Regions from separate parts of the Sphingobium sp. MK2 genome, predicted to be linked through region 1. Evidence: riboswitches for the same ligand, from Rfam matches in the RefSeq annotation. Region 1 holds a riboswitch; the other holds the start of a gene.
The links. A riboswitch is a leader RNA that binds a small molecule or an ion and turns the genes downstream of it on or off. The one in region 1 is predicted to bind thiamine pyrophosphate.
Positions count from the first base shown of each region.

Region 1 (4,426 bases):
TGATTGCCCCCGCCGGTGCCGACCGAGCGGCCGTCGACCATGAATTTGTCGGCGGTCAACTGACATTCGCGGGCATGGTCATAGACCTGCTGGGTGATGTGAACCGTCTCGTCCCAACTGGCGGCGGGCTGGACATTCACTTCGATCACGCCGGGGTCGGGCGTGGCCTTCAGCACGTCGATGCGCGGGTCTGGCGGCGGCGAATAGCCCTCGATCCGCACCGGGATGCGCAGCGCCTCGGCCGCCGCCTCGACCTCGGCGATCAGCTCCAGATAATCTTCCAGCGCCTGCACCGGGGGCAGGAAGACCGAGAGATAATGGCCGCGCGGTTCGACCGTCACGGCGGTCCGCACCGCGCCTTCGATGATGACCTGCTCGACCCGTTCCTGCGCCGCCATGCCGCCTTCGGGACCGGCCACCCGCTGCGACTGTTGCGCGCGCACTTCCTCGACGCTCGCCTGCTCTACGATCTGGGTGCGGAAGTCGGGCAGCGGTTCGCGCGGCTCGCTGGTGTCGCGGGGGTGGATATAGGGATAGTCGGAGGGCGGCACATAGGGCAGCGACCCCAGCGGCAGGCGATAGCCCAGCGCCGAATCGCCCGGCACCGCGAACAGCTTGCCGCGCCGCAACTGCCAGATTTCGCTCTGCCAGCGGGGCTTTGCCACCTGGCTTTGCCAGCGCTGCACCGGCAGCACATAGCCGACCGGCTGGTCGAGGCCGCGCTCGAACGTTTTGACCATCCGCGCGCGCGCTTCGGGATCGCTGATCTTGGGATCATCGGGGCTGGCGTTGATCGGCAGGTCGGCTTCCTTGACCGCCCAGACCGCCGGATCTTCATAGACCGCATGGGTATATTCGTCGGTAAAGCCCATATTCCCGGCCATATGGCTCAGGAACGCGCGGGCATCTTCAGCCGTCACCATGCGCGCGCCATCGGGCGCATCGTCGGGCGCGATCAGACTTTCGTCACGCCAGATCGGCGTGCCATCCTTGCGCCAATAGACCGCATAGGCCCAGCGCGGCAGGCTTTCGCCCGGATACCATTTGCCCTGCCCATGATGCAGCAGACCGCCCGGCGCAAAGGTCGCACGCAGCTTGCGGATCAGCCGGTCGGCATAGGCCGCCTTGGTCGGCCCCACCGCATCGCCATTCCATTCGCCCGCATCGCCGCCGTCGACCGCCACGAAGGTCGGCTCGCCCCCGGTGGTCAGGCGCACATCTTGGCGCTTCAAATCGGCATCGACTTGTGCGCCCAGCGCCATCACCGCGTCCCAGCGGCTGTCGGTAAAGGGCTTGGTGATCCGCACCGCTTCGGCAATGCGGCTGACGTTCATTGCAAATTCGAAATCGACTTCGGCGGGTTCGGCCATGCCGCTGATCGGCGCGGCGGACTTGTAATGCGGCGTCGCGCAGAGCGGGATATGCCCTTCGCCCGCGAACATGCCGCTGGTGGCGTCCAGCGCCACCCAGCCTGCGCCCGGCACATAGGCCTCCGCCCAGGCGTGGAGGTCGACGACATCCTGCGTCACGCCCTTTGGCCCTTCGATCGGCTCGACATCGGCGACGAGCTGGATCGAATAGCCCGACACGAAACGCGCGGCAAAGCCGAGGCGGCGTAGCAATTGCACCAGCAACCAGGCGGAATCGCGGCACGACCCGGTGCCGATTTCCAGCGTCTCTTCCGGCGTCTGGACGCCCGCTTCCATGCGGATGACATAGCCGACCTGTTGTTGCAGGCGGCGGTTCACCTCCACCAGGAAATCGACCGTCCGGCTTTGAAAACCATCATATTGCGCCACCATCGCGTCGAATATCGGCCCCTGCGGTTCGATGTCGAAATAGGCGGCAAGGTCGGTCTTTAGCTGATCGTCATAGGCGAAGGGGTAGGTCTCCGCATAAGGCTCCACGAAGAAATCGAACGGATTGATGATGTCGAGGTCCGCGAGCAGATCGACCTGGATGCGGAAATGGTCGACCGGATCGGGAAACACCACGCGCGCCAGCCAGTTGCCGTGCGGGTCTTGCTGCCAGTTCAGAAAATGGTTCGCCGGTTCGATCTTCAGCGCATAATTGGGGACTTTGGTCCGGCTATGCGGCGCGGGGCGCAGGCGGATGACCTGTGGCCCCAGGCGGATCGGGCGATTGTAACGATAGGCGGTGAGGTGGTGGAGTGCGGCTTTGAGCATGGCCGCGATCAAACGCTACCCCCTGCTGCAATGCAACAGCCAATCGCGCGGGCCGTGCAGATTCTAGCCGGTGCCCAACCGTCCGCGCCGATAACGCCGCCGCAGCACCGCCCCCGCGATCAGCAACGGCGTCGCCATCAGCATCAACGCCATGCCGATCAGGCTGGGCGACCAGCCCAGGATGCTGTGCAGACCAAAGGCGGACGGCGCGAGCCACAGCAGAAATCCGCCGGTCAGCAGCCACAGGCCCCAGCGACGCGGCCGCACCGCGACCATGCGATATTCATGCCGCCAAGCCTTGCGGCCTTCCTTGGTCGACAGATCGGGGGCGGGGTGAATGGACATAGGGGCTGGACTCATGCCGCGAACAGCTTACCCTGTCCAGCATCCCCGGGGGACCGTCCGCAGACGGTTGAGAGGCAGCTATGTGGCTGCGACCCGTTGAACCTGATCCGGCTAACACCGGCGTAGGGAGGGTCAGCGCGCCGTCACACCGCCCGCCGTCACTCTCTTTCGCCCATGAAGGAGAGACAATTATGGCAGATGTTCCCGCCCGCACCGAAATCGGCGTCACCACTGGCCCCATCAGGGGATCACGCAAGATCCATGTCGGTCCGCTCAACGTCGCGATGCGCGAAATCACGCTGGAGCCGGGCAGCGGCGAAGCGCCGGTGCGCGTCTATGACACGTCCGGCCCCTATACCGATCCCGCCGCGCAGATCGACATTCGCGCGGGACTGCCGACGCTGCGTCACGACTGGATCGTCGGGCGGGGCGATGTGGAGGAATATGCCGCGCGGGAGGTGCGGCCGGAAGATAATGGACTGAAAGGCCCGGATCGTAGCGGCGGCGTCGCCCAATTCCCGCTCGGCACCCGTCGCCCCCTGCGCGCCAAGGCGGGCGCCAATGTCAGCCAGATGCATTATGCCCGACGCGGCATCATCACGCCGGAAATGGAATATGTCGCGGAGCGCGAAAATCTGGGCCGCGCGCGCCTTTCCGAATATGTCCGCGACGGGCAGGATTGGGGCGCGGACATCCCCGACTATGTGACGCCCGAATTTGTGCGCGACGAAGTGGCGCGCGGCCGGGCGATCATCCCCAGCAACATCAACCATCCCGAATCCGAACCGATGGCGATCGGCCGCAATTTCCTGGTCAAGATCAACGCCAATATCGGCAACAGCGCGGTCGCGTCCGACGTCGCCGCCGAAGTCGACAAGCTGGTCTGGTCGATCCGCTGGGGCGCGGACACGGTGATGGACCTGTCCACCGGCCGCAACATCCACGACACGCGCGAATGGATCATCCGCAATTCGCCCGTGCCGATCGGCACCGTGCCCATCTATCAAGCGCTCGAAAAGGTCGGCGGCGTCGCCGAAGATCTGAATTGGGAGATTTTCCGCGACACGCTGATCGAACAGGCCGAACAGGGCGTCGATTATTTCACCATCCATGCAGGCGTGCGCCTCCCCTATATCCCGATGACCGCCAAGCGCGTGACCGGCATCGTGTCGCGCGGCGGGTCGATCATGGCGAAATGGTGCCTCGCCCATCATCGCGAGAGCTTCCTCTACGAGCGGTTCGACGAAATCAGCGAGATCATGAAGGCCTATGACATCGCCTATTCGCTGGGCGATGGCCTGCGTCCCGGTTCGATCGCCGACGCCAATGACGAAGCGCAATTTGCCGAACTTTATACGCTGGGCGAACTGACCAAGCGCGCCTGGGAACAGGATGTGCAGGTTATGATCGAGGGGCCGGGCCATGTGCCCATGCACAAGATCAAGCAGAATATGGAAAAGCAGCTCGAAGCCTGCGGCGAAGCGCCTTTCTATACATTGGGGCCGCTCACCACCGACATCGCGCCGGGCTATGACCATATCACCTCAGGCATCGGCGCGGCCATGATCGGCTGGTACGGCACGGCGATGCTTTGCTATGTCACGCCCAAGGAGCATCTGGGCCTGCCCGACCGCGATGACGTGAAGGTCGGCGTGGTGACCTACAAACTCGCCGCCCATGCCGCTGACCTCGCCAAGGGGCATCCGGCGGCGAAGGTGCGCGATGATGCGCTCAGCCGCGCGCGGTTCGAGTTCCGTTGGAGGGACCAGTTCAACCTGAGTTTGGACCCCGACACGGCGGAGCAATATCACGACCAGACGCTCCCCGCGGAAGGCGCGAAAAGCGCGCATTTCTGCTCGATGTGCGGCCCCAAATTCTGCTCGATGAAGATCACG
Region 1 is NZ_JAZDXA010000007.1:143,343-147,768, forward strand. It holds gene V2I08_RS04930 (transglutaminase family protein) at 1-2,186, opposite strand, end outside; gene V2I08_RS04935 (hypothetical protein) at 2,250-2,531, opposite strand; TPP riboswitch at 2,568-2,677, shown strand; gene thiC (phosphomethylpyrimidine synthase ThiC) at 2,723-4,426, shown strand, end outside.

Region 2 (4,426 bases), on a different contig from region 1:
CGCGCGGCCCCAATTCCATTCGGCCTGAATGCCGATCGGCTGGGGATAGAGCATGGCGTGGATGCCAGCGCGATTATCGTCATAGGACAGGGCGCTGACGCCGCCGCTGCGGATTTCGGGCTGGATGGTGTTGAGCATGGCCGACCCGCCGATTTCGAACACCTGGCCCGCAAAGGGGTCGCCCAGACCATCCAGTTCGAACGGCCAGGTCGCAAAGGCCACCTTCATCAAGTCTTTATTCTGCTCGGTCTTGTTAATGCCCTGCCCGTTGAAAACGCCCAGCCCGAACGCGCCATAATTGCCGAACAATTTTTGCCCATCATCGGCCAGCCGGTCCCAGATTTTCTGAACCGATGGCGGCGTATAATAGGCCACGACGCCCAGGTCGCGTTCGCCCGGCACGGCGCTGTTGATCGCGTCGCTGCGATCGAGCGTCAGGCGATTGGACGAGGATTGCATATTCTCCCAGCCATAGGGCACCTTCGACTGGCCGAACCGCAACCGGATGCTCTTGGCCTTGTCGAGGAAGATGTCGGCATAGGCGTCGCGCAACTGGCCGAAACCCTCCCGTCGCTCGCCCCCGCTCTGGTTGCTGACGGCGGTCGCGAAGTCCGGTTGCAGATAAAGCGATACGCGATCGGAAATATCGCCCTGCAGGACGAGGCGGACGCGGCGCAGCGTAAAGCCGCCATTGTCGGAAATGCCGCTGTCATGGACCGACCGCAGGCGCGAAACACCGGCAGGCGCGCTATCGTCGCCGGACAGGAAGGCGTTGTAGCGCATCTGGGTATAGCCGCGCAGCGACAGGCGATCATACCAGCCTTTCTTCGGCTTTTCGGCAGGCTGCGCATCGACAGGGCCGGGGCTGGGTGCTGAAAGGCTCGCCATCTGTGGCGCGGGAGCGGGAGCGGGGGCAGGGCTGGTCGGGACCGGCGCGGCGGCGGACGCGGTTGCCGGGGCGGGCTGATGGGTGGACAAAGCGGCGGTAAGGGCCTGCACCTGGGCCTTCAGCTCGTCGATCTGGCTTTGCAGTTGCTCGACCGTTTGCGCCTGCGCGGCTTGGGGCATCAGCGCCAGCAGGCTGACCGCCAGACCCATGCCGATATGTCTCGATTGTTTCACAGCCTTGTCCCTTGTTCGACAAGGGCGCCAGCTATGGCGGTTTAATGACTCTTTGATGACAGATCTTATCTGTTTTTATGACAGTAGCGACATGGAATTGTCACATAACTGGCGGCACGATCACAGGTCAGGACGCGAAGAGATCGCCCTGCCGTGGCCGGGTGGCAGGACGCCGTGCCAGGGGCGGCGCGCTGACCAGCGCGCGGGCGCGTCCGGTCAGGGTATAGACCGCCTGTCGCTGCGCGCCGCGGTTCAAATGATCGACGCGAAACCCCTGATAATGGCGTTTGAGCAACCCGGCCTTCACCAGTTCCGACACCGCGCGGCTGAGGTTCGTCTTGCCGGAGGTGCGGACACGCATACGCACTTCATCCTGCACCAAAGCCTCGTCCGCCGCCGCGTCGCCGGTCAGCCGCTCTTCCTTGCGCAATTCGTCCCTGACACGTTCGACCAGCGCCATCCGCCGGGGGTCTCGATGGCCCATGGGCGTCAACGCATCGCACAACCAGTCGCGCAACGACACCAGGCTGTCGTCCACCCGCACCAGTGGTCCGGCGCTACCATCGGGTCGCGCCACGTCCGCGATCAATGTCAGCAGCATGAAAGCATAGCGGGGACGCGAACAGCAATGCGACAATTGGTCGAGCAGCAGCGACACATCGCTGCCGCCGGCTGCGCGGGAGGGAAGGGGTGCGTGAAACATAAGGTGAATCAAGCACAGCCCGACTGCCTTGTGAATCCCTAATTTCCATCGAGTCGCACTTTGTCATGCGTGACACTTTGCCCTCTGGTAAAGTGTCAGAGGCGAGACTTTGCTGCGGGACCTACGGGTTGCGGTCGTGCTTGACGATCGATCTATTGGTGGGCGCGGCAAGATGATCGTCTACAGGACCGTCCAGACAAACGACCAGCCGTCCGGTGTCGCCTGCAGGTTCGTATTTTGGCGGGCTCTCCACTCGACTCATTTATTAACATAATGTATATTATCAATTAACGATGTCGCATGAGGTATCTGTTACCCTTTCATGACGGAAGCATTTGACGTTGGTGCTTTCCCGACTTAGGCGCGAGCGCACATTCACCTACGGGGTGCCCTGGCGCTGTCAGGGCTGAGAGGCGGATCGGGCGCAAGGGGCGCTTCGTCTGCAAACCCGCGAACCTGATCCGGGTCATACCGGCGGAGGAATAGGGACTATGCATCGTTACGCCATGATATCGTCTGTCTGTCTGACCACCCTCCTTATCGCTCTCAGCGACGTCGTATGGGCTGCGGATAGTGACTATGATAATCGCATTATCGTCACCGCTCGCGGGCGCGAGGAAATTGCGATTGCCGTGCCCGATACGGTTGCCGTTTATGATTCCACCGCCATCAGCGCTCGCAGGATGACGACGATCGATGATTTCATTGCCGCGACACCGGGCATTTTCATCGTCAATGATCAGGACCCCGGCACCAACCTGATTTCCGTGCGCGGCGTATCGACCAATCGCAACCAGTCGCCTTCGATTGCCTATATTGTCGATGGGCTGGCGCTGGCAGACTCCGAACTGTTCACCCTGCGCACCTATGATGTTGCGCGGGTCGAGATATTGAAGGGCCCCCAGGGCGCGCTGTTCGGGCGCTCGGCATCGGGTGGCGCGATTGCCGTGGCGACGAATGAGCCCGGCCCGGATTGGGGTGGCGAGGCAGCGGTCGGGATTGGCAACGGGCTTAGCTGGACTGCCGATGGCGTGGTCAATGCGCCCCTGTCCGACCGTGTGCAAGTGCGGCTGGCGGGTTCCTACCGCAACAGCGAGGGGTTCATCCGCAACAGCTTCCTGGATAAGAAAGTCGATGGCCAGATCAGCCGCAACCTACGGTTAAAAGCAACAGTGGCGCTGAGCGAAACTGCGACACTCAAACTGCGCGCGAGCTGGGCCGACGAGGAAGGCGGCGCGGCCTATATCTCGTCGGGCAATGTGACTGGCTTGTATGGCGGGCGGCTGGCAGGCGAAGCGCTGACTGATCCGTTCGGGGATTTCGAAGGACGTTCCGACCGTAATTATTGGGGTATTCAAGCGACTTATGAGCAACTTCTGGGCGATACCCTGAGCCTTAGCTGGACCGGCGGCTATGACGAATATCATAAGGATTTTGTCGAGGAACTGGATTTCCGCAATGACACGCCGATCACCTTGGGCGGCATTCCGCTCTTTCCAGATGGTATCCAGCCCATCTCTCAACCTGTTGATATTCTCGCATGGACCAGCGAGCTGCGGCTGACGTCGATGACCGATGGCCCGCTACGTTGGCATGTCGGGCTGTTTTTCCAGCGGCTGGAGCGCGACCGGACCGACGATTTCGGGCCCTTGCTGTTCGGTGCCGAGGCGCTGCGTGCCGAGACGCGATCGAACCAAATCGGTATCTTTGCCCAGGCGAGCTACGATATCGCGCCGCAGATCGAATTGACCGCGGCGCTGCGCTATGACCGCGACCGGCGCAAGGAAGATACGGTCGGCTCGACAAGCGGCGCGCTGGTCGCGCAGCGGGCGCGGACGTTCGACAAATGGCAGCCCAAGATTTCGCTCGCATGGCGGCCCAATGCGAACCTGACCGCTTACGTGACCGGCGCGGTTGGTTTCAAGGCGGGCGGGTTCAATCCCCTGCCCGGCGCTACGGACGTGTGGCAGGCGGTGTTCCCCGGCGAGACGACCAAGTCGGTCGAGGTCGGCATCAAGGCACAGAGCAGCGATGGCCGGGTGCGTGGATCGATCGCGGGCTTCGCCACCGATTACAGCAATTTCCAGAATACGGTGTTCCTGGGCAATTCGGTGGTGCTGTCGGTGCCGCAGGTCGATGTCCATGGGCTGGAGGCATCGGGCGATGTGGCGCTGGGTGCTGGGTTCCGCGTCGATGGTGGGATCGCCTGGACGCATAGCCGCACGGGTCGCTATCTGACCCCCAATCCGACGCCGGAACCGGGCGAACCGGCTATTGTCGACATGAGCGGCAAGCGGACGCCCAATGCGCCCGACTGGACGGTCAATGGCGGGATCGGTTGGCAGGGCCCGGCCGGACCGGCGTTGGTCGATGCGCGGCTGAGCATTGCCTATGTGTCGCGGGTGGATTTCGAGATCGACAATATCCTCCATACGCCGGGCTATACATCGGTCGACGGGCGGATCGGCGTGACCCAGGGCGCTTGGACGTTCGACATCTGGGCGAAAAATCTGTTCGACAAGCGCTGGGCAATCTCCGCCTTTGGCCAACAGCAATTGCCCCTGTTGCTGGGCCTTGGTCCCAATGGGCCGTTCGACAGTT
Region 2 is NZ_JAZDXA010000016.1:29,287-33,712, reverse strand. It holds gene V2I08_RS09400 (porin) at 1-1,098, opposite strand, end outside; gene V2I08_RS09395 (hypothetical protein) at 1,250-1,825, opposite strand; TPP riboswitch at 2,198-2,325, shown strand; gene V2I08_RS09390 (TonB-dependent receptor) at 2,317-4,426, shown strand, end outside.
Region 2: linked by a shared signal. The riboswitch ahead of V2I08_RS09390 (TonB-dependent receptor) and the one ahead of thiC (phosphomethylpyrimidine synthase ThiC) in region 1 are both predicted to bind thiamine pyrophosphate.